4 regions of the Mesorhizobium sp. WSM4989 genome follow, and region 1 is predicted to be linked to each of the others. Evidence: predicted binding sites of a transcription regulator. Region 1 holds the regulator's gene; each other region holds the start of a gene.
The links. Region 1 encodes PhoB, which activates phosphate uptake and scavenging genes when phosphate is short. Its sites were predicted from a motif close to TGTCATNNANCTGTCAT; they were not measured.
Positions count from the first base shown of each region.

Region 2: the regulator PhoB is predicted to act here: its motif matches at 6,088-6,104, upstream of P9217_RS10970 (PhoX family phosphatase).
Region 3: the regulator PhoB is predicted to act here: its motif matches at 2,206-2,222, upstream of P9217_RS00350 (RNA degradosome polyphosphate kinase).
Region 4: the regulator PhoB is predicted to act here: its motif matches at 3,084-3,100, upstream of P9217_RS26290 (YdcH family protein).

Region 1 covers NZ_JARTVN010000003.1:181,826-189,781, forward strand. Annotated here, with positions in the region: gene xylF (D-xylose ABC transporter substrate-binding protein) at 1-536, opposite strand, end outside; gene P9217_RS25685 (ROK family transcriptional regulator) at 883-2,118, shown strand; gene phoB (phosphate regulon transcriptional regulator PhoB) at 2,435-3,124, opposite strand; gene phoU (phosphate signaling complex protein PhoU) at 3,144-3,848, opposite strand; gene pstB (phosphate ABC transporter ATP-binding protein PstB) at 3,869-4,672, opposite strand; gene pstA (phosphate ABC transporter permease PstA) at 4,669-5,520, opposite strand; gene pstC (phosphate ABC transporter permease subunit PstC) at 5,524-6,510, opposite strand; gene pstS (phosphate ABC transporter substrate-binding protein PstS) at 6,560-7,618, opposite strand.
Region 2 covers NZ_JARTVN010000001.1:2,274,889-2,282,844, forward strand. Annotated here, with positions in the region: gene P9217_RS10945 (ABC transporter ATP-binding protein) at 1-719, shown strand, start outside; gene P9217_RS10950 (ABC transporter permease) at 734-1,495, shown strand; gene P9217_RS10955 (phosphatidylglycerol lysyltransferase domain-containing protein) at 1,511-2,548, opposite strand; gene P9217_RS10960 (MarR family transcriptional regulator) at 2,784-3,290, shown strand; gene P9217_RS10965 (GNAT family N-acetyltransferase) at 3,287-3,967, shown strand; gene P9217_RS10970 (PhoX family phosphatase) at 4,030-6,024, opposite strand; gene P9217_RS10975 (hypothetical protein) at 6,374-6,712, shown strand; gene P9217_RS10980 (phosphatase PAP2 family protein) at 6,729-7,430, shown strand; gene P9217_RS10985 (helix-turn-helix transcriptional regulator) at 7,525-7,794, shown strand; gene P9217_RS10990 (SulP family inorganic anion transporter) at 7,875-7,956, shown strand, end outside.
Region 3 covers NZ_JARTVN010000001.1:74,629-82,584, forward strand. Annotated here, with positions in the region: gene P9217_RS00350 (RNA degradosome polyphosphate kinase) at 1-2,046, opposite strand, end outside; gene P9217_RS00355 (zinc-finger domain-containing protein) at 2,286-2,531, shown strand; gene P9217_RS00360 (FAD-dependent monooxygenase) at 2,558-3,787, shown strand; gene P9217_RS00365 (amino acid ABC transporter ATP-binding protein) at 3,936-4,739, opposite strand; gene P9217_RS00370 (amino acid ABC transporter permease) at 4,755-5,912, opposite strand; gene P9217_RS00375 (amino acid ABC transporter permease) at 5,917-7,104, opposite strand; gene P9217_RS00380 (amino acid ABC transporter substrate-binding protein) at 7,167-7,956, opposite strand, start outside.
Region 4 covers NZ_JARTVN010000003.1:286,719-294,674, forward strand. Annotated here, with positions in the region: gene P9217_RS26275 (response regulator) at 1-465, shown strand, start outside; gene P9217_RS26280 (lytic transglycosylase domain-containing protein) at 467-1,327, opposite strand; gene ispG (flavodoxin-dependent (E)-4-hydroxy-3-methylbut-2-enyl-diphosphate synthase) at 1,331-2,581, opposite strand; gene P9217_RS26290 (YdcH family protein) at 2,835-3,014, opposite strand; gene P9217_RS26295 (DUF465 domain-containing protein) at 3,250-3,453, shown strand; gene P9217_RS26300 (IclR family transcriptional regulator) at 3,478-4,278, opposite strand; gene P9217_RS26305 (transporter substrate-binding domain-containing protein) at 4,441-5,271, shown strand; gene P9217_RS26310 (amino acid ABC transporter permease) at 5,395-6,060, shown strand; gene P9217_RS26315 (amino acid ABC transporter permease) at 6,060-6,710, shown strand; gene P9217_RS26320 (amino acid ABC transporter ATP-binding protein) at 6,715-7,509, shown strand; gene P9217_RS26325 (RidA family protein) at 7,547-7,956, shown strand, end outside.

The sequences.
Region 1 (7,956 bases):
CCGCTGTCGATGGCTTCCTTCAGCACTTCCATCGAGCCGGAGAACAGGAAATCGGCGTTCGGGTCGGCGCCCGAGCCCTTGATGAAGACGTAATTCCCCTCGGGCTTAGCCTTGAACACCTCGCGGGCCTGCATGCGGCCGACTTCCTTGTTGTCGAAGGTCAGATAAAACACGTCCTTGTTCTCGATCAGGCGGTCGTAGCCGACGACCGGAATGCCTTCGTCGAGTGCCTTCTGCACCGCCGGCCCGATGGCGGAGGCGTCCTGCGCCAGGATTATCAACGCATTCGCGCCCTGCGAGATCAGGCTTTCGACGTCGGTCAGCTGCTTGCCTGGATTGGACTGTGCGTCGGCGGATATATATTTGTCGCCGGCGGCCTCGATCGCCTTCTTCATCGCCGCTTCGTCGGTCTTCCAGCGCTCTTCCTGGAAATTGGACCACGAAACGCCGATCACCTTGTCCTTCGCCTGCGCGACCGACGCCAACGTCAACGACATGGCGACGCCCGCCAGAATGGCGGCTGCGAATCTCTTCATGATATCCTCCCTGCGCCCCTCGCGGCGCGACCCAGACTGGCCCGAAGGCGATGAGGCTTTTTTTCGAGCCTCGAAAAAATACTGATCCAACGCTAAAGCGCTGTCAACTGCAATTCTGACGGTTTTTGAGGTGGTCACGTACTTTTTTCGAGACCCGCAATAAATAATGACAGTGCCGACCGCTTCTGCCACTATCGCGGAACAGTTCGGGAGGAGGCGCAGCCCGGTCCACCGAAACTTGTAAGACCAGGACGGTTCGGGTGCCGGCGTGCGGGACTGAACCGATCTGGCGCGTCGCCGAGTCCTGTGCATGATCGAGAGGCCGCGCTGACTGGGAGGAGAAAAAATGTCGGTCGGAATCCGCCACGACGATCTGCGCCGGCGCAACCGCGCCATGGTGCTCTCGGCCGTGCGCCGGGCCGGCCAACCGTCGCGCACGGAAATCGCCGCGACCACCGGGCTCAGCCATTCGACCATTTCGGCGATCTCTTCCGACCTGATCCAGGAAGGCATCCTGGCCGAGAGCAAGCCGAGCGAGACCGCGTCTCTGAAGCGCGGCCGGCCACAGGTGGGCCTCGCGCTCAAGCCGGAGGCGGCGGCGGTGGTGACGGTGGTGCTGTCGCTCAATTTCCTCTCGGTCGCCGTTATTGATTATGCGGGTCAGGTCATCGCCGAGGAGCAGCGCCGCCTCGATACGCTCACCATGCCGCGCAACGAGCTGATCGGCGAATGCTTGGCGATCGTGCGGCGCCGGCTGGACGATCCGGACCTCGACGTCGGCAGCGTCGCCCGCATCGCCATGGGCATCCAGGGCATCACCGATTCCCATGCCCGCGCCATGCTATGGTCGCCGATCACGCCGCTGACCGACATTCCCTTCGCCGACATCCTGGAAAAGGAATTCGGCATTCCGGCCACCATGGAAAACGACTGCAACATGATGGCGGTGGCGCTGCAGTGGCGCGATCCCGACCGCTATCGCGACAATTTCATCGCCATCCTGCTCTCGCACGGCATCGGCATGGGCCTGGTGCTGAAGGGCGAGCTGTTCACCGGCACGCATTCTTCCGGCGGCGAGTTCGGCCACATGATCCATCGTCCGGGCGGCGCGCTCTGCCGTTGCGGACGCCGCGGCTGCGTCGAGGCCTATGCCGGCAACTACGCCATCTGGCGCAGCGCCATGAAGATGAGCGAGGACGCCGAGCCGGTCGATGTCGGCGACGCCGACATGCGGGCGCTCGCCGCCAAGGCGCGCGAGACGGATGGCCCGGAGCGCGAGGCCTATCGCCGGGCCGGGGAGGCGCTGGGCTTCGGCCTTGGCAGCCTGTTCGCGCTGATCGACCCGGCGCCGGTCGCCATGGTCGGCGTCAGCGCCGCCGCCTTTGACCTGATCGAGCCGGCGCTGCGCGAGGCGATCGGCCAGACCGCCGGAGGCCAGCATTCAAACTCGATCTCCTTCGATACCGAGCCGAACGAATTGCCGCTGATCCGCGAAGGCTGCGCCGTGCGCGCGCTGACCTTCGTCGACCAGGAGATTTTCGCCCCGGGCGTGCAGGCAAGAGCGGGCAAGAACGTGGCCTGAGCAGCTTCGATAGCGATCGTTGGCTTCTGTGCGTCCTGCAGACGCCGGAGATTAGCGAAGGCCCCGCAGCTTCGTCATTCCAGGGCGGAGCAGGAGCGAAGCTCCGTCGCGGAGACCCTGGAATCCATGCCATTACCTCAATCGTCGGATGAGCGGAGCAGAATTTCTGCACCGCCGCGGCGCGTGGAAGTCGCGTGGATCGTCGGGTCTGCGCCGCGTCGCGACGCTTCGTGCTCCGCCCGTGGACGGCGAAGCACCAGCGTCTCGATAACCCGCCAGCGCAGATAGAACCCGTCAGACCTTCGGTGCCCTGGATCTAATCTTCCCTGATCGCGTAGCCCGCCCCACGGATGGTACGTATGACGTCCGGCATCCGGCCGTTGTTGACCGCCTTGCGCAGGCGTCCGACATGCACGTCCACGGTGCGCTCGTCGATATAGATCGTCTCGCCCCATACATTGTCGAGCAGCTGGCTGCGCGAGAACACCCGGCCGGGATGCCGCATCATGAATTCCAGCAGCCTGAACTCGGTCGGGCCGAGCCGGATCTCGCTCTTCTTGCGGTAGACGCGATGCGATTCGCGATCGAGCACGATGTCGCCGACCTTGAGCACGCTGGACAGCACCTCCGGCTTGGCGCGGCGCAGCAGCGCCTTGACCCTGGCCATGAATTCCGGCGTCGAGAACGGCTTGACCAGATAGTCGTCGGCGCCGGTCGAGAGGCCGCGCACCCTGTCGCTTTCCTCGCCGCGCGCGGTCAGCATGATGATCGGCAGGCGTTCGGTCTCGGGCCGCATCCTGAGGCGCCGGCAAAGCTCGATGCCGGACACCGCCGGCACCATCCAGTCGAGCACCAGAAGGTCGGGTACATTCTCCTGCAGGCGGATCTCGGCCTCGTCGCCGCGCGTCACCACCTCGACCTGATAGCCCTCGGATTCGAGGTTGTAGCGGAGCAGCACCCCCAGCGGCTCCTCGTCCTCCACCACCATGATGCGTGGCGCGATCATTTAGCAGGCACCTTCGCTGTCAGGCCGCCGGCGCCGACATCGCCGTCTCGTCCTGCTTAGGACGATTCGCCGGCAATTGCGTGCCGGTCAGCACATAGTAGGCGTTCTCGGCGATGTTGGTGACGTGGTCGCCTATGCGCTCCAGATTCTTGGCGCAGAACAACAGATGCGTGCAAGCCGTGATGTTGCGCGGATCCTCCATCATGTAGGTCAGGAGCTCGCGGAAGACGGAGGTGTATTTGACGTCGATGCGCTCGTCGTCGTTGCGGAGCTTGGCGAGCGCCGTGGCGTCGCCGGCGGTGTATTCCTCGATCACGCCCTGCACTTGGATCAGCACCAGCTGCGCCATCGAATCGATGGAGTGCGAAAGGTCGCGCGGCGCGGCGCTGATGCCGACCGAGCCGACGCGCTTAGCGATGTTCTTGGCAAGGTCGCCGATGCGCTCGAGATCGCCGGCCATGCGGATGGCGCCAACGACGCTGCGCAGGTCGTCGGCCATCGGCTGGCGTTTGGCAATCAGCGTGATGGCGCGATCGTCGAGCTCGCGTTGGCGCGCGTCCATGATGGCATCGTCGGAGACCACGCGCTGCGCCAGCGCGTTGTCGGAATTCAGCAGAGCCTTGGTCGACGCGCCGACCATCGAGCCGGCAAGATCGCCCATGTCGCGGATGAGCTGGCTGATCTGCCTCAGATCCTCGTCGAAGGAAGCGACCGTATGGGCCATGGTTATGTCCTCGTATGAACTCAGCCGAAGCGGCCGGTGATGTAGTCCTGCGTGCGCTTCTCGCGGGGCGAGGTGAAAATCTTTTCGGTCCGGTCGAATTCGATCAGCTCGCCGAGATACATGAACGCCGTTTGCCGCGAGACGCGCGCCGCCTGCTGCATGTTGTGGGTGACGATCACGATCGTGTAGTCGGCCTGCAGCTCGTCGATCAGCTCCTCGATCTTGGCGGTCGACAGGGGATCGAGCGCCGATGCCGGCTCGTCGAGCAGGATGACCTCCGGCTTCACCGCCACGGTGCGGGCGATGCAGAGCCGCTGCTGCTGGCCGCCCGAAAGGCTCTGGCCGCTGGCGTTGAGCTTGTCCTTGACCTCGTTCCACAGCGCGGCGCGCTTCAGCGCCTGCTCGACGCGATTGTCCATCTCGGCCTTGCTGATCTTCTCATACAGCCTAACGCCGAAGGCGATGTTCTCGTAGATCGACATCGGGAACGGCGTCGGCTTCTGGAACACCATGCCGATCTTGGTCCTGAGCAGGTTGAGGTCCTGCGAGCGGTCGAGGATGTTCTTGCCGTCGAGCAGCACCTGGCCTTCGGCGCTCTGCTTCGGGTAGAGCTCGTAGATGCGGTTGAGCACGCGCAGCAGCGTCGACTTTCCGCAGCCCGAAGGTCCGATGAAGGCGGTGACGCTGCGCTCGGGCAGCGACAGGTTGATGTCCTTCAGCGCCTTCGACTGGCCATAGTAGAAGTTGAGGTTCTTGACTTCGATCTTGGCCTTCTCGGCGGTCGTCTCGGCTACGTTCAGGTCGGTGGACAACATCGGTTTCATCTGTCCTCTCTGCGTCCGGTAAGGCTGCGGGCGAAGATGCTCAGCCCGAGAACCGTCAGGGTGATTATGAGTGCGCCCGTCCAGGCCAGTTGCTGCCATTCCTCATAAGGGCTCAGCGCAAACTGGAAGATGGTCACCGGCAGGCTGGCCATCGGCGCGTTGAGATTGCTCGACCAGAACTGGTTGTTGAGCGCTGTGAAGAGCAGCGGCGCCGTCTCGCCCGAAATGCGGGCGATCGCCAGCAATATGCCGGTGACGATGCCGGACAGTGCGGCGCGATAGGCGACCGAGCGGATCACCACCCAGCGCGGCGCGCCGATGGCGGTGCCGGCCTCGCGCAGCGCGTTGGGCACAAGGTTCAGCATGTCCTCGGTGGTGCGCACTACCACGGGGATCACCAGGATCGACAGCGCCACCGCGCCGGCGATCGCCGAGAAATGACCCATCGGCCGCACCATCAGCTCGTAGACGAACAGGCCGACGATGATCGACGGCGCCGACAACAGGATGTCGTTGATGAAGCGCACCACTGTCGAGAGGCGCGAGAAGCGCCCGTACTCGGCCATATAGGTTCCGGCGAGCACGCCGATCGGCGTGCCGACGACGATGCCGATCACGGTCATCACGATGCTGCCGTAAATGGCGTTGAGCAGGCCGCCGGCGTCGCCGGGCGGCGGCGTCATTTCCGTGAACACCGAAAGCGAGACACCCGAGAGCCCCTTATAGAGAAGGGCGCCGAGGATCAGCGCCAGCCAGACGAGGCCGATGCCCGCCGCTATGGTGCAGAGCGCCATCATCACGGCGTTCTTGCGCTTCCGGCTTCGGTGGAGCGATGCGGCTGTCGACATCGGTCAGGCTCCCGTGCGGCTATCGATGCGCAACAGCATGTAGCGTGCGAGCGCGAGGATGATGAAGGTGATGATGAACAGGATCAGTCCGAGCGCCACCAGTGAGGACGTGTAAAGCTCGCCGTCGGCTTCGGTGAATTCGTTGGCGATGGTCGCCGAGATCGTCGTGCCGGGCGCAAAAAGCGAGGCGCTGATGCGGTGCGCATTGCCGATGACGAAGGTGACGGCCATCGTCTCGCCGAGCGCGCGGCCAAGACCGAGCATGACGCCGCCCATGATGCCGACCCGAGTATAGGGGATGACCACGCGCCGGGTCACTTCCCAGGTCGTGCAGCCGATGCCGTAGGCCGATTCCTTCAGCACCGCTGGCACCGTGTCGAACACGTCCTTGGTGATCGAGGTGATGAAGGGCAGCACCATGATGGCGAGGATCAGTGAAGACGTCAGCAGGCCGATGCCGTAGGGCGGACCGGCAAACAGGCTGGCGAGACCCGGTATGCCGTGGAAAAGATTGATGATGAACGGCTGTACCGTCGTCTGCAGGAATGGCGCGAAGACGAACAGGCCCCAGATGCCGTAGATGATCGAGGGAATGCCGGCGAGCAGCTCGACCGCGATGCCGATCGGGCGCCTGAGCGGGCGCGGGCAGAGCTCGGTCAGGAAGACGGCGATGCCGATGCCGATCGGCACGGCAATGAGGATGGCGATGGCCGAGGTGACGACGGTGCCGTAGATGGGCGCAAGCGCGCCGAAATTCTCGGTGACCGGATTCCAGGATTCAGTCGTCAGGAAGGAGAAGCCGAACTTCGATAGCGCCTCCCACGAGCCGGCGATCAGCGAGACCGCGACGCCGCCCAGAAGAACCAGCACGAGTATGGCGGAGAGGCGCGTGACCGTTCGGAAGATCGTGTCGGTCAGGGCGAAGCGGCGCACCGTCGCTTCCCTGGTCCGTATGGCGGACGATGTCACGGCTTCGGAAACGGCTGTCATTTGCCCCTCGCATTTCGAAAGAGACAGGAGGGCGCCCGAGGCGCCCTCCTTACATGCCGGAGTAGAGCGGCTTGCCGTTGCTGTCGACGATGTCCTTGCTCCACATTTCCTCGACGCTCTTCACGACCGCGTCGGGCATCGGAACATAGTCCAGCTCGGCGGCCATGTCGTCGCCCCTGGCGTAGGACCAGGCGAAGAACTTGAGCGCTTCGGTGGTGGCCGCCGCATCGTCGGGCTTCTGGTAGACGAGGATCCAGGTCGCGGAGGTCATCGGCCAGCTTTCAGCACCAGCCTGGTTGGCCAGGATGACGCCGTAGCCAGGCTTGGAGCTCCAGTCGGCATTGGCCGCAGCGGCCGAGAACGCGGCAGCGGTCGGCTCTACCTTCTTGCCGTCCTTATTGATCAGGTCGGTATAGGTGAGCTTGTTCTGTTTGGCATAGGCATACTCGACATAGCCGATCGCGCCACCGGTCTGCGCTACGTTGTTGGCGACGCCTTCGTTGCCCTTGGCGCCGATGCCCACCGGCCACTCGAGCGCGGTATTGACGCCGACCTTCGACTTCCAGTCGGCGCTGACTTCGGCCAGATAGTAGCTGAAGTTAAACGTGGTGCCCGAGCCGTCCGAACGGTGGACGACCGCGATCGCCTGGTCGGGCAGCTTGACGTCGGGGTTGAGCTTCTTGATCGCCTCGTCATTCCAGTTGGTGATCTTGCCGACGAAGATGTCGGCCAGCGTCGGGCCGTCGAGCACCAGTTCGCCCGGCTTGACACCTTCGAGGTTGACGACCGGAACGATGCCGCCCATCACCATCGGGAACTGCGCGAGCCCGGTCGACTTGAGATCCTCGCCCTTGAGCGGCGCGTCCGAGGCGCCGAAGGTCACGGTCTTGGCCTTGATCTGCTTGATGCCGCCACCGGAGCCGATCGACTGATAGTTGAGACCGATGCCGGTCTCCTTTTTGTAGACGTCGGCCCACTTGGCGTAGATCGGATAGGGGAAGGTAGCGCCGGCACCGGAGATGTCGGCCGCCATAGCGGCGGAGAGGGAAAGCGTGGATGCCGCAGCCATTGCAATCGCAACGGCCGCCGAGCGGATGAAATGTCTCATGTGGCCTGCTCCTGTTCGGAATATGGTCTTTCGGCAACCCTTTTCTGTCGGCGCCTGACGAGCGCAATAGACGTCGATTATTACAGTCGCATGACAGTTTCGTGTCAGCCCGGTAACGCCTGAACGGGGATGCCTTGGGGGGGCCTGCGGCCGCCATTTGCGGACCCAGCCGAAGTTTGCCGCGGGAATCAGTAGCTTGTCCGACTTTTGAATCAAAAATTATCCCGGCGGCCGGATCTCCGGCCGCCGGGAAATAAAATCCGGACGAGAGCGCGTTGCCTGTGCGCCAGAGCGGATCATGGCCTGGCCATCGCCGAAAACAGGTCCGTTGGGGTAGA
Region 2 (7,956 bases), on a different contig from region 1:
GCAGGGACTACCGCGCGGCGCGCAGCCTGATCGGGCTGGTGCCGCAGGAGCTCACCATCGACGCCTTCGAGACGGTCTGGGCGACGGTGAACTACAGCCGCGGCCTGTTCGGCAAGGCGCCCGACAAGGCTTTCGTCGAGAAGGTGCTGCGCGATCTCTCGCTTTGGGACAAGAAGGACGCCAAGGCCATCACGCTATCGGGCGGCATGAGGCGCCGGCTGATGATTGCCAAGGCGCTGTCGCACGAACCGCGCGTGCTGTTCCTCGACGAGCCGACGGCGGGCGTCGACGTCGAGCTGCGCCAGGACATGTGGGCGATGGTCAGGCGGCTGCGCGAGGACGGCGTCACCATCATTCTGACCACGCATTACATCGAGGAGGCCGAAGCGATGGCCGACCGGGTCGGCGTCATCAACCGCGGCGAGATCATCCTGGTCGAAGGCAAGGCGGAGCTGATGCGCAAGCTCGGCCGCAAGCAGATGACGCTGGAGCTGCGCGCGCCGCTCGGCGCGTTGCCCGAGGGCCTGTCGCGCTATGCGCTGGAGCTGTCGGCGGACGGCAACGAACTCACCTACACCTATGACAGCCAGAGCGACCGGCCGGGCGTCGCCTCGCTGATCCGCGATCTCGAGGCCGCAGGCATTCAGTTTCACGATCTCGATACCAAAAACAGCACGCTCGAAGAGATCTTCGTCAATCTGCTGAGGCAAGAGCCATGAACCGCCACGCGGCTATGAACCTTCGTGCAGTGTGGGCGATCTACCGGATGGAGATGGCGCGTGCGTTCCGCACGGTGCTGCAAAGCATCGTCTCGCCGGTGATCTCGACATCGCTCTATTTCGTCGTCTTCGGCTCGGCGATCGGCTCGCGCATCACCGAGATCGACGGCATCAGCTACGGCGCTTTCATCGTGCCGGGGCTGATGATGCTTTCGCTTTTGACGCAGTCGATCTCGAACGCGTCGTTCGCGATCTATTTCCCGAAATTCGTCGGCTCGATCTACGAGCTCTTGTCGGCGCCGGTCTCCTATCTCGAGATCATCATCGCCTATGTCGGGGGCGCGGCGACCAAATCGATCATGCTCGGGCTGATCATCTTGGCGACCGCGGCGCTGTTCGTGCCGCTCAGGATCGAGCACCCGTTCTGGATGATCGCCTTCCTGGTGCTGACGGCGGTGACCTTCAGCCTGTTCGGCTTCATCATCGGCATCTGGGCCAAGACCTTCGAGCAGCTGCAGCTGGTGCCGCTGCTGATCGTCACGCCGCTCACCTTTCTGGGCGGCAGCTTCTATTCGATCCATATGCTGCCCGGCATCTGGAAGACGATCACGCTGTTCAACCCGGTCGTCTACCTGATCAGCGGGTTCCGCTGGAGTTTCTACGGCAAAGCGGACGTCTCGGTCGGCGTCAGCCTCGGCATGACGCTGGTGTTTTTGGCCGCCTGCATCGCAATCGTGGCGTGGATTTTCAGGACCGGGTATCGGCTGAGGAATTGACGAACAGGGCTTGCTTCAAATCGCCTTGATCAGCCGCAGCAGTCCAAGCATCTCCATCAGCGTTCCCTTGCGGAAGGCAATGTAGGTCGGCTCCTCCAGCCCGTGGAAGCGGCGCTTGAAGGCGGCCTGGCCCTGCAGGTTGAAGCGCGAGCGGTTGACCCAGGGCGACTCGTAGGCGCGCCGGAAGGTGCTGCGCCAGAAGCTCGATTCGGCAAAGCCGCTCGGCTCGACGTCGAGCAGCGGCGACAGGCCAAGCGTGACCACCGAAACGCCCTCCTCGCGAAAGCGATCGACGGCGAATTTGGTCAGGCCGATCTCGGCATGCGGCGTGGCGTCGACCTGCTTGCGCTTGAAGGCGGTGGTATAGCCGATGACCTCGCCATTGCTGAACAGCGGATCGAAATCGAGGATGGCGACGAGCTCACCCTGCGGGCCGTGAAGGACGAAGCGGCGCATGTCGGCGCCGAGATGGTCGGCGAAAGGGCGGTTCAGGAAGCCCATCTCCCAACGTTTGACGATGCGCTCGCCGCGCCAATTCTCGGACAGCCGCGAAACCTCGTCGAGCAGCATGTTGGCCCTGTCCTCGGCGAAGGTGAAGCCCTTCTTTGCCAGCCAGCGCTCCGAATAGCGCACGGTCTCGTTGCGCTTGCCGGAGAAATCATGCGCCGGCAGCTGCAACCTTGTGTCGACGCCAAGCCGATTGATCTGATAGCCGAGCCCGGCCAGCACCTTTGCCGTGGCGGCGCTTATCTGAACGAACCAGGGGCCGCCGGCGGCCTCTACGAAGCGCTTGATGTAGCCCGGCCGGTCCGGCGGATCGACGACCGGATCGCCAAGCGCGAAATGGTGCTTCATCTTGGTGCCGAATGCGATGTAGCCATCGCCTTCGCTGAAGTAGGACAGCTTTTGCTGCACGGCGGTCGAATAGGCGAGCGAGAAGTCGCCATGGCGCCGCACCAGCGCCAGGCGCTCGAGATGCGACAGCTCGCGCCGGGGCACCTTGGGCGCCGCGCCGTCAAGAAACCTGTCGATATGGATGCGCAGGGATGGCATCAAGCGTCCGCATGCCGATGAAGAAGGACCCGGAGCCCACGGGCCTCGAATCAGTCGCCTTGGCGCGACGGATCGGTCATGTCGCGCCAGCGCCATATAGGATGCTATCGGCGGCGGATGAAGAGGGAATGTCTACCGGCCAAAGCCGGCGCTCCGGCTGCATCGTGAAACCATATTCCCAATTTCCATGCAATGTTATATATCATGTTATCCGTTTTGTTCCGGCAGTTCGACGATGGAAGATGTTCTGAGGTCCCTCGGCTTTCTCTGCCTCGGCAGCAGGCTGAAGCGCATTGGCGAGCAGTTGCAGGCCGACACGCAGCGCGTGCTCGATCGCCTGGATGTGCGGATCCAGTCGAGTCAGTATCCGCTGCTCGCCGCGCTCGACAGGCTGGGGCCGCTGCCGGTCGGCGAACTGGCGCAGTCGCTCGGCATCGCGCAGCCGGGCGTGACGCGGGCCGTGTCGCTGCTCACCGAGCTCGGCCTGGTCGAGGTAGCACAATCGGATGACGACCAGCGGCGCCGGATCGTTTCCCTCTCCGCGGACGGCCAGCGGCTGGTCGATGCCGCGAAGCACGACGTCTGGCCGCGCATCGAGGGCGCGGTCGCGGAATTGTGCGCGGACCTCTCCGGGCCGCTGCTTGGCCAGCTCGCCGCCATCGAGGATCGATTGGCCGCGACCCCGCTCGACCGCCGGGCGGACAAGGCCAAGGCAGTCGCGCCCAAGGCCGTCGCACAATGAAACATGTTCTCGACCGTCCGATCTGGAGCGCGTTGGCGACGCGCCACCAGGCCTTTGCGGAAGGCGATACCCTCGCCAGGCGGTACCGGCCTTCGATCGTTCCCTTCGCCGCCACAGCCGCGGACGATGCGGAAAGCCTGCAATCTCTGGGCAAGCTGCTCCCGCCGCTTGAAAGCGCCATCCTGGTTCAGACGGACCCGATCGCCCTGCCTTCGGAACTTGCCGCGGTTTCGACCGCGTCCCTGGTGCAGATGGTTGCCGGGCAGCCGCTTGAGGCCGCCTCCGACGAGCGCGTGCAGCGACTGACGCCGGACGATGCGGCCGAGATGCTCGCTCTGGCATCGCTCACCAAGCCCGGCCCGTTCACGCTCGAAGCCTTGAGCCTCGGCGAGTTCTGGGGCGTGAAGATCGACGGCAGGCTCGCGGCGATGGCCGGCGAGCGCATGAAGCAGCCCGGCTACTCCGAGCTCAGCGGCGTGTGCACGCATCCGGATTTCCGCGGCGGCGGCCTTGCCAGGCTGCTGTCGCTGTTCGTGGCGAACCGGATCATGGCGCGGGGCGAGGTTCCATACCTGCACGCCTATGACAGCAATGCTCCGGCCATCGGCCTCTACGAGGCCATCGGCTTCCGGTTGAGAACCGCCCTGAACATGGCCGTGGTCCGAGGCGTGGAGTAATCGCAAGATGAGGAAGGGTCGCGGATCACCGCAACCCTTCCCCTGCTTAAGCGAGTCGCCAATCAGACCGCGATCTTGCCGCCGCCCTGCTTGGTGATGGCAACGACCGCCGGACGCACCGGCATGTCCGGCTTGAAGTCCGGCCAGCGGGTCGATGGATCCTCGTAATAGGAGGGGCGGCCAAAAGCTTCCCAGTCCTCGCCGCCGTCGCCCGGATGCTGGACGGCGACGAAGGCGGTCTGGTCGTCCGGCGCGAATAGCGGGCCGCACATCTCGGCGCCGATCGGCACGCGGAAGAACAGCTTTGAGGTCGCCCGCGCCGCGCCCTCGGTGTCGACCGCCCACAGGCCGTCGGTACGGCCGGTGGCCTTCGGGCCCTGGCCGTCGGTCGCGACCCACAGGCGGCCGGCCGAGTCGACGGCACAATTGTCCGGCATGCCGAACCAGCCATTGGCGGTGGTGGCAGTCGAGAAGGTGGCGCCGACGTCGGCCACCGAAGGATCGCCGCACTTCAGCAGCACTTCCCACTTGCCCTTGGTGGCGGCGAAGTCGCCGCCGTCCTCGACGATCTCGATGATGTGGCCGAAGGCGTTCGCCGCGCGCGGATTGGCGGCGTCGACCTGGTCGGCCTTGCGCTTGGAATTGTTGGTCAGCATGACATAGACCTTGCCGTTGCCGGCATTGGGCTGAATGTCTTCCGGCCGATCCATCTTGGTGGCGCCGAGCAGGTCGGCGGCGCGACGGGTCTCGATCAGAACGTCGGCCTGGCTGGCGAAACCGTTTTCCGCCGTCAGCGGACCTTCGCCGAACACGATCGGCATCCATTCGACCGAGCCGTCCTCGGCGAATTTGGCAACATGCAGCGTGCCCTCGTCGAGCAGGTTCATGTTGGCGGCGCGGTCGTTCGGATTGAACGTACCTTTGGTGACGAATTTGTAGACATAGTCGAAGCGTTCGTCGTCGCCGAGATAGAAGGCGACGCGGCCATCCTTGGTGACGATCGATTCGGCGCCCTCATGCTTGAAGCGACCCATGGCGGTTCGCTTCCTCGGCACCGAATTCGGGTCGTTGACGTCGACCTCGACGACCCAGCCGAAGCGGTTGGGCTCGTTCGGTTCCTTCGCGAGGTTGAAGCGATCGTAATGCGCGCCCCATTCATAGGCGCCCTCCGGAATGCCGAGGCGCTTGTAGTTGGCGGCCTCCTTGTGGCCTTCCGGCAACTCGCCCGAGAAATAGCCGTGGATGTTCTCCTCGGCCATCACATAGGTGCCCCAGGGCGTGACGCCGCCGGCACAGTTGTTGAGGGTGCCGAAGACCTTGGTGCCAGACGGGTCGGCATTGGTCTTGACGCGATCATGGCCGGCTACCGGACCGGACAGCGCCATTTCGGTGGTGGACATGATGCGGCGGTTGAGCTTGCCGTCACGCACCGCCTGCCATTTGCCGCCCTGCTTGCGGATCTCGACGATGCTGCCGCCGTGCGCCGCCATTTCGACATCGACCTGCTCCTTGCTGAGCGGCGCCACCTCGGCGGCCTTCTTGCCGTCCTTGTCGACGATCTTGACGATGCCGGGGAACATCAGATGCGGGTTGGTGTATTCGTGGTTGACGACCAGCAGGCCATGCTCGGCCGAGCCCTCGATCGGGATATAACCGATATAGTCGTTGTTGTAGCCGAACTGTCTTGCCTGGGCTCCGGCCGTTTGTTTTGCCGGGTCGAATTCCGGCGAATCGGTAAAGAGCGGGTCGCCCCAGCGCAAGAGCACGTCGGCATCGTAGCCCGGCGCGACGTGGTGCTTGTCGTCGATGCCGGCCTCGAGCTCGTCGAATTTGAAGGCCGAGACCTCGGCGGCGCGCGCCTCGTCTGCCGCGACGAGCGCCAGCGGGCTCACGGTGGCGGCGATGGCCGAGACAGCCAGCGAACCCCTGAGGAAGTCGCGGCGCGAGAAGCGCGCGGCGATGATCTCGCCCATCGTGCGGTTGTCGGTAGGATTGACGGGCGGGCCGTCATTCTCCTCGAGCTGGCTGGTACGGAAGCGAATCTCAGGTTGGGTCATGGGCTGTCCTCTGGCTCTTGAGGTGGCTGGAACGTGTAACCGGTCGATCCCTATAGGCGCCCGATCACATTTTCGTGACATCAGACCCATTGAGCAATGCCAATTTGCCGGCTGATGACTGTTCGCCCACGCATTGGCGCCACACGAGGCCCACAACACACGGCGAGCAGACTCCCGAGCGCGCTCGGCGCAAGGACGCCAACCATGGCTGCGGGGCTTGCCTTGCGAGATTCCGCCTTCGATCCCGTCGCAGCGTAGCTTGCCCGACGCCATCAGCTTGACGGCTTCGCGCGCTTCGGAAACAAAAGCGGCGAGCGGCGCGGCGAAGGCCGCTTCGGGAGGGATGAACGTGAGTCTCTGGGGACTGGCGCAGCTTGGCGTTTCGACTGTGATTTTCCTCCTGGCCGCGATGGCGGCCAAACAATGGGGATTGGCGCCGAGTCTCGGCAAGATCGTGCTGACGCTGGCGCTCTATTCCGCCGGCAATCTGATCATGCTCAGGCTGATCCGCGAATTCGGCATGTCGGTGTCGTTCAGCCTGTCGGCAGTGATCCAGCTGGTCTCAGTCAATGTCGTGGCGCTGGTCTTCTTTGGAGAGCGCCTCAACACTTTCCAAGCGACAGGCGTCGTGCTGGCGATCGCGGCCGTCGCGCTGATCACCCTCGGACCCTATATGCAGCGGCTGTAATTGGAGCAGGCCCGGCATGAAATCGACCGCCAAGGCGCTGCTCAACAGAATAGAATTCCCGGTGCTTGCGGCCGGGCTGGCCATCGCCTGCGGGCTATGGGGCCTGGTGGAACTCATGGGCGTGGCGCGCGCCACGACTCCGCATGCGTTGGACACGGAAATCCTGCTCGCCTTCCGCCATGCCGGGCAGCCGGACAGTCCGATCGGTCCGCTTTGGCTGCAAGGCGCGGTGCGCGATATCACCGCGCTCGGCAGCACCAGCGTGCTGGTGCTGATCACGACTGCGGTGATCGTCTATTTTCTGCTGATGCGCCGACCGGCGACCGCACTGTTCGTGTTCGTTTCGGTGGCGGGCGGTCAGGCGGCGTCCAGCCTGCTCAAGTTCGAGGTCGACCGGCCCCGCCCAGATCTCGTCTCGCATCTCGTCAACGAGACCTCGCTCTCCTTTCCGAGCGGCCATGCGATGCTGTCGGCGGTGACCTATCTCACGCTGGGCTCGCTCGCCGCGCGTTTCCTACCGAACCGCAGGACGAAGATCTTCGTGCTCGGCCTCGCCGTGCTCACCACGGTGCTGGTCGGAACCAGCCGCGTCTATCTCGGCGTGCATTGGCCGTCCGACGTGCTTGCCGGCTGGTGCGCCGGCTTTGCCTGGGCCATGTTGTGCTGGCTTGCAGCGCGCCTGCTGCAGCGGCGCAAAGTGGTGGCGGACAGCGAATGAGTACTCATGTTTCAACTGTTTGTTATGATGCTTGAAACATCATGATCTTTGGATTATCCATTGATACTGCAGACTCAGACAGGGGTTCTGGCCGATGATCACTGCCGCGCAGATGCGCGCCGCGAGGGCGTTGGCCGGTATCGACCAGAAAACGCTCGCCGAGCGCGCCGGGGTTTCGCTTCCGACCATCCAACGCATGGAAGCGAGTGAAGGTGTCGTCAGAGGCGTGGTCGATACGCTGATGAAGGTCATCCAGGCACTCGACGAGGCCGGGGTGGAGCTGATCGGCGAGAACCAGGCCAGCGAGCGCGGCGGCAGGGGCGTGCGTCTCAAGCCTGCCACGCCGCAGAACTCCCAAGGCTGAGCCGCACAAGAAAGTCGCGACGGCGACCGCCGACAGCCCTGCCGACGATCCCGCCGCCCTTACGGAGCGGAAGGCAGTCCATGGATCAGGTCCGGCGGTCAATCCACCCCCAGGCGCGGCCGTCCTTTGCCGAGCTGTTCACGCCCAAGCTGGTCACGGTGC
Region 3 (7,956 bases), on a different contig from region 1:
GCGCCGGGAGGTGCCATCAGCCAATACGTCGAAACTTTGCTGATTGTCCATGATGTTGCCGAGCATGATCTGGCCAAGCACCTGTTCATGCACAGTCGGATTGGTGATCGGCACCAGGGTCTCGACGCGGCGGTCGAGATTGCGCGGCATGATATCGGCCGAGGAGATGTAGACGATCGCTTCGTCGGACGGCAGACCGTGGCCGTAGCCGAAGCAGTAGATGCGGCTGTGCTCGAGGAAGCGGCCGACAATCGACTTCACCCTGATGTTCTCGGAAAGACCCGGCACCTGCGGCCTCAGGCAGCAGATGCCGCGCACGACGAGATCGATCTCGACGCCGGCGCGGCTGGCGTTATAGAGAGCATCGATGACGGTCGGATCGACGAGCGCGTTCATCTTCATCCAGATACGGGCCGGCCTGCCTTCGAGCGCATGGGCGATCTCCTCGGCGATGTGCCTCAGGATGCGGTCGCGCAGCGTGAACGGCGACACCGCAAGACGCATCTCCTCGGCAGGCTCGGCGTAGCCGGTGATGAAGTTGAAGATCTGCGCGACATCGCGCGCGATCGTCGGGTCGGTGGTGAAGAAGGACAGGTCGGTGTAGATGCGGGCGGTGACCGGATGGTAGTTGCCGGTGCCGAGATGCACGTAATTGCGCAGCCGACCGTCCTCGCGGCGGACCACCAGCGACATCTTGGCGTGGGTCTTCAACTCCAGGAAGCCGAAGACGACCTGGACGCCGGCGCGCTCGAGGTCGCGCGCCCAGCGGATATTGGCCTCTTCATCGAAGCGCGCCTTGAGCTCGACGAGCGCCGTCACCGACTTGCCGGCCTCCGCCGCGTCGATCAACGCCCGCACGATCGGGCTGTCGTTCGAGGTTCGGTAGAGCGTCTGCTTGATGGCGACGACTTCCGGATCGGCCGCCGCCTGGCGCAGGAACTGCACCACGACGTCGAAGGATTCGTAGGGGTGGTGGACGATGATGTCCTTCTCGCGGATGGCGGCCAGGCAGTCGCCGCCATGCTCGCGGATGCGCTCGGGAAAGCGCGGGTTATAGGGCGTGAATTTGAGGTCGTCGCGCGGGATGGCGACGATCTCGGAGATCTGGTTGAGCGCCAGCGGCCCGGTGAGCACGCTGATGCGGCTCGACGACACTCCGAGCTCGCCGGCGACGAAGTCGCGCAACTCGGCCGGCATCAGCGTGTCGAATTCGATGCGGATGACAGAGCCGCGGCGGCGGCGCTTCAGCGCCGTCTCGAACAGGCGAACGAGGTCTTCCGATTCCTCCTCCACCTCGATATCGCTGTCGCGGATGATGCGGAACGTGCCCGAGCCCTTGACCTCATATCCAGGGAAGAGCTTGCCGATATAGAGGCCGACCGCTTCCTCCAGCGGGATGAAGCGGACATGATGCTTGCGGTCGGGCAGACGGATGAAACGCCGCAGCGCCACCGGCAAGCGCAAGAGCGCGCTCATCTCCTCGCCGTTCTTGCGGTGGCGCAGCTGCAGCGCCATCGAGAAACCGAGATTGGGGATGAACGGAAACGGGTGCGCCGGGTCGATCGACAGCGGCGTCAGCACCGGGAAAACCTGATCCTGGAAATGCTCCTCCAGCCACGCCTTCTCGTCCTTGGTCAGGCCATCGCGGGGGATGCTTTCGATGCCTTCCTTGTTGAGCAGCTCCATCAGAGCCGACAGGCTCTTCTGCTGGTCTTCCTGCAGGCGCTCGACCTCGCGCAGCAATTGCTCCAACTGCTGCTCGGGCGTGCGGCCGTCCGGGCTCTTCAACGCGATGCCCTCGCGCACCTGACCGGCGAGGCCGGCGACGCGCACCATGAAGAACTCGTCGAGATTTGCGGCCGAGATCGACAGGAAGCGAACGCGCTCGAGCAGCGGGTGATGCTCGTTCAGCGATTCCTCGAGCACCCGGCGGTTGAACTGCAACCAGGAAAACTCGCGGTTGACGAAACGATCTGGATTGCCGCCGTCCGGGCTCGCCGCCTCGACGGTGATGAACTCGCTCTGCACCGGCTTCAGTTCGTTCATGGTCCTGCTCTTGCCCACAACGTCGTTCTTTGAGCGCCATACGCCGCCGGACTCGCTATGCACGCTCTAACACGCTTTTATGACGCATGATGTCACGGAATCGCTTCGTTTCCGGCCTCATGCGCTTAACCGGCTCAACTTATCCTCTGCCAGCCTTTTGCGACAGTTTCATTTCATCGATCTTGCAAACCGGCCGGTTATGATCCAGATGCAAACGGGCCGAACTGAAGGAGACGACGATGGCAGGCGGTACCATTCCCCATTTCCAGAACGACGCGGGCCATCCGGCGATCGATATCGGCGTCAAGGAATTCATGTGCACCGGCGCCAACCCGCCTTTCGACCACCCGCATGTATTCCTCGACATGGGCGACGACAATGAAAAGGTCTGCCCTTACTGCTCGACGCTCTACCGCTATTCGCCGAAGCTGAAGGCGACCGAAACCGAGCCTGCCGGCTGCCTCTATATCGACCAGGCCGCCTGATCGCGGATCTGGGTGACCGCTAGACCATGGAGGAGGCGCGGTCCCGGCAGGTCGTCATCGCCGGGGCCGGAATCGCCGGACTGACGGCAGCTCTTGCCTTTGCCGAACACGGCCATGCCGTCACGGTGCTGGAACAGGCCAGCCAGCTCGAAGCGGTGGGCGCCGGCATCCAGCTTTCCCCCAACGCCACCCGTATGCTCAGCCGGCTCGGCGCGCTCGACCGGTTGCGGTTGAACGCGATCCGCCCGGAAGCGGTGGTGCTGAAGGACGCTGCCACCTTGCGTGAACTGGCGCGCGTGCCGCTCGGCCAGGCCGGCGAAGAGCGCTGGGGCGCGCCCTATCTGGTGGCACACCGCGCCGACCTGCAGACGGCGCTGACGGCGCGGATGGCGGAGCATCCTGAAATCCAACTCGTCACCGGCGCGCGGGTAACGGACGTCGCTGTTCACCCGCCAGACATCGCCGTCGCCGCCGAAACGGATGGCGGCAGCATCGAGGCCGCCGGCGGCCTGCTGATCGGCGCCGACGGCGTCTGGTCGTCGGTTCGCAGGCTGCTTGCGGGTCGAGAGCCGGCCTTCGGGAAGAACCGCTTCTCGGGCGAGCTGGCCTGGCGCGCAACGGTTGCAGCGACAAGCGCCGCTGGCCAGGCTTTTGCAGCAATCGCCGCCGGCGACTGCGTCACGGCCTTCCTGCATCCCGGCTTCCATATGGTCGCCTATCCGGTGAGCAAGGGCAGCGCCTTCAACCTGGCCGCCTTCACCAAGGGCGAGCGCATCGCCGAAGGCTGGTCCGGCCATGCCGATCCCGCCATTCTTGCCAGCGCCATGCGTAGCACGGCGCCCGCGCTGGCGAGACTCGCCGCGCTCGCCGGGCCATGGACGGCGTTTCCAATCCACACCGTCGAGCAGACGCGCTGGACGATGCCGCAGGGCGTAGCCCTGATCGGAGACGCGGCGCACGCCATGACCCCGTTCGCAGCGCAGGGCGCGGCGATGGCGATCGAGGATGCCGCGATGCTCGCCGATCTGATCGCCGACTTTGCCGGCGATCCGCGGCAGAACCTCACCACATGGGAAAATCTCAGGCGGCCGCGCATCGAGAAGGTGCTCGGACGCGGCGCACTCAACCGCATGGCCTGGCACGCATGGGGCCCGGTTGCGATCGCGCGCAACCTGGTGCTGGCGACGCGCCCGGCGGAGAAGCTCGCGGGAGATTTGGACTGGCTCTATGGCTGGGAGGAGCGGAACAGGCGGTGAGGCGTTCGCTGCAGCGGTGTCCTGCACGACCGCCAATGCTACCGCGCCTCGACAACTATGGAAGGCGAGACCGGCAGCGCGCTTCACCAACCGGTCGCTCAAAAGCCCGGCCGTTGGCGGCCGGGCTTCTCGAATTGGCGTCAGAAGCTCAGTGCAGGATCTGCGACAGGAACAGTTTCGTCCGCTCATGGCGCGGATTATCGAAGAACTCGGCCGGCGTGTTCTGCTCGACGATCTGGCCCTGATCCATGAAGATCACCCGGTTGGCGACCTTGCGGGCAAAGCCCATCTCGTGGGTGACGCACAGCATGGTCATGCCTTCTTCGGCAAGGCCAACCATCGTCTCCAGCACTTCCTTGATCATTTCCGGGTCGAGCGCCGAGGTCGGCTCGTCGAAAAGCATGATGCGCGGGTTCATGCAGAGCGAGCGGGCGATCGCCACGCGCTGCTGCTGGCCGCCGGAGAGCTGTCCAGGATATTTGTTGGCCTGCTCCGGGATCTTGACGCGCTTCAGGAAATGCATGGCGATTTCCTCGGCCTGCTTCTTTGGCGTCTTGCGCACCCAGATTGGCGCCAGCGTGCAGTTCTCCAGGATTGTCAGATGCGGGAACAGGTTGAAGTGCTGGAACACCATGCCGACCTCGCGGCGCACCTCGTCGATCTTCTTCAGATCGTTGGTGAGTTCCTTGCCGTCGACGATGATCTTGCCCTTCTGGTGCTCTTCCAAGCGGTTGATGCAGCGGATCATGGTCGACTTGCCGGAGCCGGACGGACCGCAGATGACGATGCGCTCGCCGCGCATCACCTTGAGGTTGATGTCCTTCAGCACATGGAACTCGCCATACCATTTGTGCATGCCGACGATGTCGATGGCGACATCTGTCGTCGAGATGTGCATCTTCTTGGCATCGACCTTGAGGTCTTCCGCGCTGACGGCGTTTTCGGTGGCCATGGCCAATTCCCCTTTTTATCGTTTGTAGCCGGTGTCCAGCCGGCGCTCGGTATACATTGAATAGCGCGACATGCCGAAGCAGAACAGCCAGAACACGAAGGCGGCGAAGATCAAGCCGGACTTCGGGGTCTGCGGCGTCGCCCAGTTGGGATCGGAGAAATTCTGCTTCACCACGCCGAGCAGGTCGAACATCGAGATGATGAGCACCAGGCTGGTGTCCTTGAACATGCCGATGAAGGTATTGACGATGCCGGGAATGACCAGCTTCAAGGCCTGCGGCAGCACGATCAAGCCCATCTTCTGCCAATAGCCGAGGCCGAGCGAATCGGCGCCCTCATACTGGCCCTTCGGGATCGCCTGGAGGCCGCCGCGCACCACTTCCGCCATATAGGCGGCGGCAAACAGCGACACGCCGATCAGCGCCCTGAGGTACTTGTCGAAGGTAACGCCCTCGGGAAGGAAAAGCGGCAGCATGACGCTGGCGAAGAACAGCACGGTGATCAGCGGAATGCCGCGCACCGTCTCGATGAAGACGACGCAAAGCCATTTGACGATCGGCATCTGGGAGCGACGGCCGAGCGCCAGAGCGATGCCCAGGGGCAGCGACACGGCCATACCAACGAAGGAGAGACTGAGCGTCACCAGCAGCCCACCCCAGCGCGAGGTCTCGACATGCGGCAGGCCGAACACGCCGCCGACCAAAAGGAAGTGGGCGACGACCGGCAGCACGAGGAAGAGCAGGATGGCGTTCAGCCCCTTGCGCGGCACGCGCGGGATCAGCATAGGCACCAGCAACACCACGAACAGGATGGCGACCAGGATAGGCCGCCAGCGTTCCTCGATGTGATAGGTGCCGAACATGAACTGGCCGAACTTGGCGTTGACGAAGGCCCAGCAGGCGCCGGTCCAGCCGTCGGGCTGGATGCCGCCTTGCGACACGGTGGCGCAGACCGTGCGGTCCGGCCCGGTCCACACTGCGTTTATGAAGGCCCAGTTGATGACCTGCGGCAGGATCCAGGCGACTATGGCGATGCCGAGGATGGTCAGGATAGTGTCGCCAACCGAGGCGGTCAGGTTCTTGCGCACCCAGGCATAGGCGCCGCGCTCGCCAGGAGGCGCCGACTGCGCCAGCGCCATCTCCGTGCGCACCCAGGACATACCATGTTCCTGCATGGCCCTACCTTTCCACCAGCGCCATTCTGGCGTTCACCACGTTCATCACTGCAGAGGTGACGAGGCTCAGCACTAGATAAGCGATCATCATGAGGAACACGCCTTCGACCGCCTGGCCGGTCTGGTTGAGCACCGTGCCGGCGGTGGCCGTGAGATCGGGGTAGCCGATGGCGATCGCCAGCGACGAGTTCTTGGTCAGGTTCAGATACTGGCTGGTGAGCGGCGGGATGACGATGCGCATCGCCTGCGGAATCACCACCAGGCGCAGGATCGGCCCGGAACGCAGGCCGAGTGCAGCCGCCGCTTCGCTCTGGCCTTTGCTCACGCCCTTGATGCCGGCGCGCACGATCTCGGCGATGAAGGCGGCCGTGTAGAAGGAAAGCGCCAGCAGGAGCGACAGGAACTCAGGCTTGATCTGAAATCCGCCCGTCAAATTGAAGGTCGACTGCTTCGGGAAGTCGAAGGTAAGCGGCATGCCGGCGAGCAGGAAGGCGAGCACGGGCAGTCCGACGATCAGGCCGACCGAGGTCCAGAACACCGGGAATTGCTGGCCGGTGGCCATCTGCCGCTGGCGCGCCCGGTGCGCGACAAACCATGCCATGGCCAGCGCTACGACAAATGCAACCAGGATCAGCCAGGAGCCGTCGCCCCAGATGCCGCGCGGAAAATAGAAGCCGCGCTGGTTGAGGAAGGAGCCGAACGGCAGGTGATAGCTCTCGCGCGGCGGCGGCAGCACCGCGAGCACGCCCGAATACCAGAAGAAGATGACCAGCAGCGGCGGGATATTGCGGAAGATCTCGACATAGACCGTGCAGATCTTACGGATCAGCCAATTTTGCGATAGCCGGCCGATGCCAATGATGAAGCCGACTATGGTGGCGAGGACAATGCCGGCGGCGGCAACGATGATTGTGTTGAGCAGGCCGACGATGAGCGCACGGCCATAGGTTGCGTCCGACGTATAGGCAATCGGCGTGTCGGAGATATCGAAACCGGCCCTGTTCCTGAGGAACTGGAAGCCTGAGGCGATGTGAAGGCGCTGGAGGTTCTCGATGACGTTGTTGACGATCCACCAGATCGAGACGAACAGAAGAATTACGACCAGCGTCTGAAAGAACAGGGCGCGTATTTTCGGGTCATTGATGAAGGAGCCGCGACCCGGCTCCTGCCGAAGGATTTCCTGCGAAGCCATAGACGATCCCCTGAAAAGAGAAACCGGGAGGCAGACGACCTGCCTCCCGGATCACATTTCCATCAGCGAACCGGCGGACCATATTGCAGGCCGCCCTTCGTCCACAGAGCGTTGATGCCGCGCGCGATCTTGAGCGGGCTACCCGAGCCGACATTGCGCTCAAACATTTCACCGTAGTTGCCGACCGCCTTGATGATGTTGACAACCCAGTCGTTGGAGAGGCCGAGATCGGCGCCATACTTGCCATCGGGCTCAGTGCCAAGGAGGCGCTGTATGTTCGGATCGGTCGACGACTTCATCTCCTCGACATTGGCCTGCGTGATGCCGGCTTCCTCGGCATTGAGCAGCGCGAAATACGTCCACCGCGCGATATGGGCCCATTGATCGTCGCCCTGGCGCACAGCCGGGCCGAGCGGTTCCTTGGAGATGATCTCGGGCAGCACGACGTGGTCGGCGGGCGAGGAGAGCGTCAGGCGGATGCCGTAGAGGCCGGACTGGTCGGTGGTGTAGGCGTCGCAGCGACCGGAATCATAGGCGGCGTTGACCTCTTCCAGCTTCTCGAACACGACGGGGTTGTACTCCATCTTGTTCTTCTTGAAGTAGTCGGCGAGGTTGAGCTCCGTGGTGGTGCCGCTCTGCACGCAGACCGCGGCGCCCGAAAGCTGCAGCGCGGAGTTCACACCCGGCAGCTTCTTGGCGTTGATCATGAAGCCCTGGCCGTCATAATAGGTGACGCCGACAAAATCGAGGCCGAGCGCGCTGTCGCGGTTGCTCGTCCAGGTGGTGTTGCGCGAGAGGATATCGATCTCGCCCGACTGCAGGGCGGTGAAACGCTCCTTGGCGCTGAGCGGC
Region 4 (7,956 bases), 100 kb from region 1:
CCGCCCTTCACCGTCATCCGCGGTCCAGCCGTTCCGGTCCTCGCGCCCGAACCGGCGGCGGCGCCGGGCGGTCCGATCGATATCCTGATCGCCGAGGACAATGACGTGAACCAATTGGTCTTCGGCCAGATCCTCAACGGCCTCGGCCTCAGCTATCGCATTGCCGGCAACGGCCGCACCGCGGTCGAGATGTACCGCTCGCTGCGGCCCCGGCTGGTGCTGATGGACGTCTCCATGCCGGAGATGAACGGTTACGAGGCGACGCGCGCCATCCGCGCCATCGAAGGGCAGAACGGCAGCCATACGCCGATCATCGGCGTCACCGCGCATGCGCTGAAGGGCGACCGCGAAAGATGCATGGAGGCCGGCATGGACGACTACCTGCCGAAGCCGGTCTCCCCGGACCGCCTCGGCGCCAAGATCGGCACCTGGCTCAGCGAGACGGTGGCGGCGAAGACGGCTTGAGCTACCGGTTTCGCATAACCAGGCACGCCCCGCCGACGCTTTGCAGCTTATTGCAGATGCCGTTGGCCTCGGCGCGCGAGTCGGCACCGATCCTGACCGCATAGATGCCGCGCCGGCCGATCGGCGTGCGCACGCGGCTGACCACAGGATCATGGCTGCCAAGCAGGGAAGGGAATCGGCCGCGAACCCGCAACCACTGGCTGATTGCGGCGGAGCGGCGGAAATTGCCGGCCACCTGGACGCCCCACGGCTTGACGTTGATCGAGGCCATGGCGACGGTCCGCGACATGATCACCGGCAGCCTGCGGCAGGCGACCGCGAAGCTCATCTTCGGATCGAGCGGCCGGATAGTGCCGGCATAGGCGGTGTCCGAGAACTTGTCGACCGGCTCGCCCATGATGTCGAAGACATAGCTTTCGGTCTCCATCGGCAGGAAGCCGCCGGAGGACAGCCAGCGCGATACGCGGTTCTCGCCCGCATTGTAGGCGGCAGCCGCGAGGCCGAGATTGCCGTAGCCCGCCTTCATCTCGGCAAGATACTTGGCCGAGGCGGGGATCGCCTGCCCGATGTCGAAGGGATCGGCAAGCCCGCGCAGCTTGGCCGTGCCCGGCATGAACTGCGCGATGCCTTCGGCGCCCACGGGGCTCACCGCATTGGGATCGAAGCGGCTCTCCTTCCAGATCAGCCGGGCGAAGAAATCCTTGGGTAGGCCATTTTGCTCGGCCTGGGTCTCGATCAGGTCACAGACGCGATTGATCAGCCGTTTTGCGGCCGATCGCGACTGCGGCGGATCGGCGAATGCCTGACCGGCAGGGATCAGCGCGCAAATCAGGATCAGTGCCGTCCTGAGCAAGCGCTGCATGGCTCATTCCGCGGCGGCTTTGCCGTGTCCGTACCGCTGCTCGATATAGTCGGCGACCATCTTTTCGAAATCCTGCGCGATCGAGGGGCCACGCAGCGTCGCCGCCTTCTTGCCGTCGATGAACACCGGCGCCGTCGGCGTCTCGCCGGTTCCGGGCAAAGATATGCCGATGTCGGCGTGCTTGGATTCGCCGGGGCCGTTGACGATACAGCCCATCACCGCGACCTTGAGGTTCTCGACGCCCGGATATTTCTCGCGCCACACCGGCATGTTCTTGCGGATGTCGGCCTGGATGCTCTGAGCCAGCTCCTGGAAGACGGTGGAGGTCGTGCGGCCGCAGCCGGGGCAGGCCGCGACGATCGGCACGAACTGCCGGAAGCCCATCGTCTGCAAAAGTTCCTGCGACACCTGCACCTCGCGCGTGCGGTCGCCGTTCGGCTCCGGCGTCAGCGAGATGCGGATCGTGTCGCCGATGCCCTGCTGCAGAAGGATGCCCATGGCAGCCGAGGACGCGACGATGCCCTTGGTGCCCATGCCGGCCTCGGTCAGCCCGAGATGCAGCGCATGGTTGGAGCGGGTCGCAAGCTCGGAATAGACGGCGATCAGATCCTGGACGCCGCTGACCTTGGCCGACAGGATGATCTTGTCGCGGCCGAGCCCGATCTCTTCCGCCATCTCCGCCGACAGGATCGCCGACTGCACGATCGCCTCGCGGGTGACTTCCTGGGCGGTGAGCGGCGAGCCCCGGCCCTGGTTGTCATCCATCAGCCGGGTCAAGAGCTCCTGGTCGAGCGAGCCCCAGTTGACGCCGATGCGCACCGGCTTGTCGTATCTGACCGCCATCTCGACGATCGCGGCGAACTGGCGGTCCTTCTTTTCCTTGAAGCCGACATTGCCGGGGTTGATGCGGTATTTCGCCAGCGCCTCGGCGCAGGCCGGGTGATCGGCGAGCAGCTTGTGACCGATATAGTGGAAGTCGCCGACCAGCGGCACGTTGACGCCGAGCCGGGCCAGCCGATCACGGATGCGCGGCACGGCGGCCGCGCTCTCGTCGCGGTCGACGGTGATGCGCACGATCTCCGAGCCGGCGCGATGCAGCGCCGCCACCTGGGCAACGGTCTGATCGATGTCGGCGGTATCGGTGTTGGTCATCGACTGCACGACGACCGGCGCACCGCCGCCGACCATCACGCCGCCGACATCGACGCCGACCGATGCGCGGCGCGGGAAAGGAGAAGAAAAATATCCGGTCATGCCGGCCGCCTTCATCTGGAAGTTCCGGGCATGAGGTGGCGGAGCAAAGATGGCTTGTCAATGGCCGGTGACAGCCACGGTCCGCAAATCGGCTGCGCTTGGTTGGCGGCCGTGCGGTTCAGCAGCCCACATCGGGCTGCGGTTGCATTCCGGGAAGAGTCGGGAAATTCAGCGTAAACTCGTCAGACCGGCGGCATTCTTGCCACCGGTTGGGTTGCACCCGACGGGTGCGGTTATGTTGCCTAGAGGAGTTTCAGTGTGCCGTCGGTTTCGCCTTCAGCTTTTCAATCTCGTCCTTGATTGCCAGCTTGCGCCGCTTGAGAGTGGCGATCTCGAGGTCGTCTACCGAAGGATGATTCATCGCGTCGATAAGCTCGCGCTCGATGTCGCCGTGCTTCCGCTGCAGCTCATCAAGATGGGATGCAAGAGACATGATTGGTTCTCCCTTTCATGGATTCCTCGATTGCAGCCGTCTCAGGCACGTCCACCGCAGGTCGCAACTGTGACGGCACGATGACAGTTTGCCACCAACCAATCTCGATGTCGAATGCCGCGTGGTAGCATTCCACGACAATGTGAAATGTGATATCAGCGGCGCGCCGGTCACAAACCCCACCGGCCCCGCCCAAAGGCCCATCCCTGGGCGACGCATACGCAGACGGTAGATAATGTCCGAACAGGAACAGGCTGAGATACGCCTCGAATATTCCCGGCTCAAACAGGAACACGCCGATTTCGACGCCGCCATCAACGCGATGATCGCCATGGGTTGCGACCCGCTGCAGATCCAGCGCATGAAGAAGAAGAAGCTGATGCTGAAGGACCGGCTGATGGCGCTGGAAGACCGCATAATCCCCGACATCATCGCCTGACCGGCAGCTTCCTTCGCTCGACGGCTAGGGGATCGATAGCCGCGCGGCGCGGTCACGCAGTAGCGCGACCAGCTCGCCTGTCCGATCTTCCGACGTGTCGATCGGAACCACCAGGCACATCGTCGCCTCGATCTTCCCGGGCGCTGAAAAGACCGGCGCCGCCAAGCATTTGGTATAGGCGTCGACAAGGCCCGACGTCACGCAATAGCCGGTGACGCGGGCTTTTGCGATGTCGTCGATGAAGTCGTCGAGCTCGATCTTGCGGCCATCCGGCAGCACGAGGTCGTCCTGGGAGATCATCGCCTCGATCCGGCTGCGTTCCAGGCCGGCGAGCAGCAGCCGGCCCGACGCGGTCCAAGGCAGCGGGATCTGCAGGCCGGTGGCCGAGCTGATGCGGAACGGCCTGGTGCCCGGGCTCGAATGGACGATCGTGTAGCGGCCGCTCTGCAGCATGCACAGCTCCGAGGTCTCGCCGGTCTCGCGCGACAGCGTGTCGACCTCCTGCCGTCCGCGCCTGAGGAGGTCGTTGCCGCGCATATAGGCCATTCCGTAGAGGTAAAGCTTCTTGCCGAAATAGACGCGGTTGCCGTCGCCGGCCATCTCCAGGAGACCGGCACCGACCAGCTCGCGAACGAGCGTGTAAGTCGTCGAGCGGGGGGCGTTGAGCCCCTTGGCCAGCTCGCCGATGCCGATCGCGCGCTGCGTGGCATGCAGGAACTCCAGAATGTGCAGCGCGCGGTTGAGACCCTTCTCGCGAGAGTTCGCGGGCCTCTCCTCGTCCGAACCTGCGGCCTGCCACTCGGTCAGCGCTTCGCCATCTTGCATTGTCGATTCCCGGTGTTAGTATCTGTCTTGTACAGGATACATACGTCTCTTGTAAGAGACAATCGTATATCGATTGCTGACGCGTGTATTCATGGGGAACACACACCAAAGGAGGTCGCCGTGAACGACACATCCGGAAGACGTGATTTTCTGAAATTGGGAATGGCCGGACTTGCCACCGCCGGCGCGCTCACCGCGGTCAGCGCCGAGAAGGCCGCCGCGCAAGCCGCGTCCGATAGCGTGCTGCGGACCGCGCTCGATCGCGGCAAGCTGATCGTCGGCACCGGCAGCACCAACGCGCCGTGGCATTTCGAGAACGATGCCGGCGAGCTGGTCGGCATGGACATCACTATGGGGCGCATCCTCGCCAAGGGCCTTTTCGATGACCCGACCAAGGTCGAATTCGTCATGCAGGATCCGGCGCAGCGCATTCCGAACGTGACCACCAACAAGGTCGACATCACCATCCAGTTCATGACCATGACGGCGCAGCGCTCGCAACTGATCCACTTCTCGCGCCCCTACTATGTCGAAGGCGTCGCGCTGCTGACGCTGCCCGGCTCCGAGAACAAGACTTTCGACAAGCTGCTGGCGAACGGCTCGGCCACGCGCATCTCGATCCTGCAGAATGTCGATGCCGAAAACTCGGTGCACTTTGCCCTGCCGCAGGCGCAAGTGATGCAGATCGACACCCAGGCCAACGTGCTGCAGGCGCTGGAATCCAAGCGCGTCGACGCCGCCGCGGTCGACCTCTCCACCGTGCGCTGGCTCGCCTCGCGCAACCCGGACAAATATTTCGACGCCGGCAAGAGCTGGTATTCGATGCTTTACGGCGCGGCCATCAGGCAGGGCGACCTCGACTGGCTGACCTACGTCAACCAGACCTTCACCATCGCCATGTTCGGCCACGAGACGGCACTCTACGACGCTGCCTTCAAGGAATATTTCGGCCAGGAACCGCCGCCGCGCCATCCGGGCTTCCCGGTCATCTGACGAGGCCTGTCTGACTTTAGCCGGCGGAGGGCCGCAGCAAGCGCCCTTCCGCCTGTTCTCCTCGACACGGGCTCCTGCAGTGGCGAATTCTGGATCGTCACCACAGGCCATTGAGACGGACGCATGGGCTATACGCTCAATTTCAACCTGATCTGGCGCCATTTCGACAAGCTCTGGGGCGGACTGCTGCTCAGCCTCGAGCTTGCCGTGATCTCGATCGCCATCGGCATTGTCATCGGACTGGTACTGGCCGTCTGGTATGTCTCGGCCGGGCGTGTCGTGCGCGGCATTATCGCCTCTTACGTCGAATTCATCCGCAACGTGCCGCTGATCCTGCTGGTCTATCTGGTGTTCTACGGTCTGCCGACCGTCATCGACCTAGCCTACAGCGCGCAGACGTCCTTCGTCGCCACGCTTGCCGTCTACAGCGGCGCCTATCTGGTCGAAGTGTTCCGATCCGGCCTCGAAGCCGTGCCGCGCGGCCAAATCGATGCCGGCAAGGCGATCGGCCTTACGCCATGGCAGCGGCTGGTCCATGTGCGGCTGCCGACGATGATGCGCATCACCCTGCCGGCGCTTTCCAACACCTTCATCTCGCTGTTCAAGGACACGTCCGTCGCTTCCGTCATCTCCGTGCCCGAACTGACCTATGGCGCGCAGTGGATCAACTTCAACACCTTCCGCATCGTCGAGGTCTATCTGGTGGTGACGGCGATGTATCTGGTGACGGGTTACGCCCTGCTCTTCGCGCTCCGGCTGGTCGAGCGCTGGTATAGGACGGCGCGCTGATGCTTGGCCAGATCGCCTACGCCCTGCCGTTCCTCGCCGAAGGCTTCGCGCTGACGCTTTGGGTGTCGCTGCTGGTCGTGGTGCTGTCGCTGATCGCCGGCGTTGTCCTCGGCGTCGGCCTCGTCTACGGGCCCGCACCCTTGCGCTGGGCGGTGCGGATCTTCAGCGACACCGTCCGCGGCATCCCGATCCTGGTGCTGATCTTCTTCGTCTATTACGGCCTGCCGGCCGTCGGCGTGCATCTCCAGTCCTTCTGGGCGGCGGTGCTGGCGTTGACCTTGTTCAAGACCGCGCAGGTCGTCGAATATCTGCGCGGCGCGGTCGCCTCGATCCCGAAAGGCCAGTCGGAAGCGGCGATGGCGATCGGCCTGACCTTTCGCCAGCGCCTTACCTACGTGATTTTCCCGCAGGCCTTCCGCCGCTTCCTGCCGCCTTGGATCAACGGCGTCACCGACGCGGTCAAGGGCAGCGCGCTGGTCTCGCTGCTCGGCATCACCGATCTGATGCAGGCCATCAACCAGGTCATTGGCCGCACCTATGAGGCGATGCCGCTCTATATCCTCGGCGCCCTCCTCTATTTCGGCGTCAACTACGCGCTTTCGCTTGCCAGCCGACGGCTGGAGCAGCGCTTTGCCTTCATCCGGGAATAGCACAATGGCCACCACTTCCGATAACAGCCCTGCGCTTCTCGATATCGCCGAGGTCTCGAAATCCTTTGGCTCGGTCGAGGTACTGCGCTCGGTCAGCCTCAAGGTGGCGAAGGGCGAGGTGGTCGCCATCATCGGACCGTCCGGCAGCGGCAAGACCACGCTGCTGCGCTGCGTCAACTTCCTCGAAAGCTACGACAGCGGCTCGATCCGCATCGACGGCAAGGAGGTCGGTTTTCGCGACGGCGGCGCGCGCCAGCGCCGCAGCGAGCGCGACTTGGCCGCCATGCGCGCCGAGACCGGCATGGTGTTCCAGGGCTTCAACCTGTTCCCGCATCTGACGGCGGCCGGCAACATCATGCTCGGCCTCACCAAGGTACGCGACAAGAGCAGCGCCGAGGCGCGCTCGATCGCCGAGCACTGGTTGGGTCGTGTCGGTCTCGCCCACAAGGCCGACAGCCTGCCCGCCGAGCTTTCCGGCGGCCAGCAGCAGCGTGTCGGCATCGCCCGCGCCGTCGCCATGGAGCCGAAGATCCTGCTGCTCGACGAGATCACCTCGGCCCTCGATCCGGAACTCGTCGGCGAGGTTCTGGCCGTGGTGAAAAGCCTCGCTGAGGACGGCATGACCATGGTGATGGTGACGCATGAGATGGCTTTCGCCCGCGACGCCTCAAGCCGCATCGTCTTCATGGCCGACGGCGGCGTCAGTGCCGTCGGGCCGCCGAAGGAGGTGCTTGCCGCGGAGACCACGAACGAGCGCCTGCGGACTTTTTTGGCGCGCTTCCGAGCCTCGCAATTCTGACATCGGATGGCAAATGCCATCCAAGGAGCATTCTTCCATGACGCCTTACACCCGGCTCGCCGAACTCGGCCTGACGCTGCCCGAGCCGCCAACGCCCATCGCCAACTTCGTCACTCATGCCGAGAGCGGCCGGCTGATCTTCCTCTCGGGCCAGGGGCCGCTGCGCGCCGATGGCACGCTTTGCACCGGCAAGGTCGGCGAGGACGTCACCGTCGAACAGGCCTATGAGCATGCCCGGCTCACCGGCCTCAACCTGCTTGCCGTCATGCACGCGGCGGCGGGCGACCTCGGGCGCATCGTGCGCGTCGTCAAGCTGCTCGGCTTCGTCAATGCGACGCCGACCTTCAGCGATCACCCGAAGGTGGTCAACGGCTGCTCCGATCTCTTCGCCGATGTCTTTGACAAGATCGGCGGCCACGCGCGTTCGGCGATCGGCGTCGGCTCGCT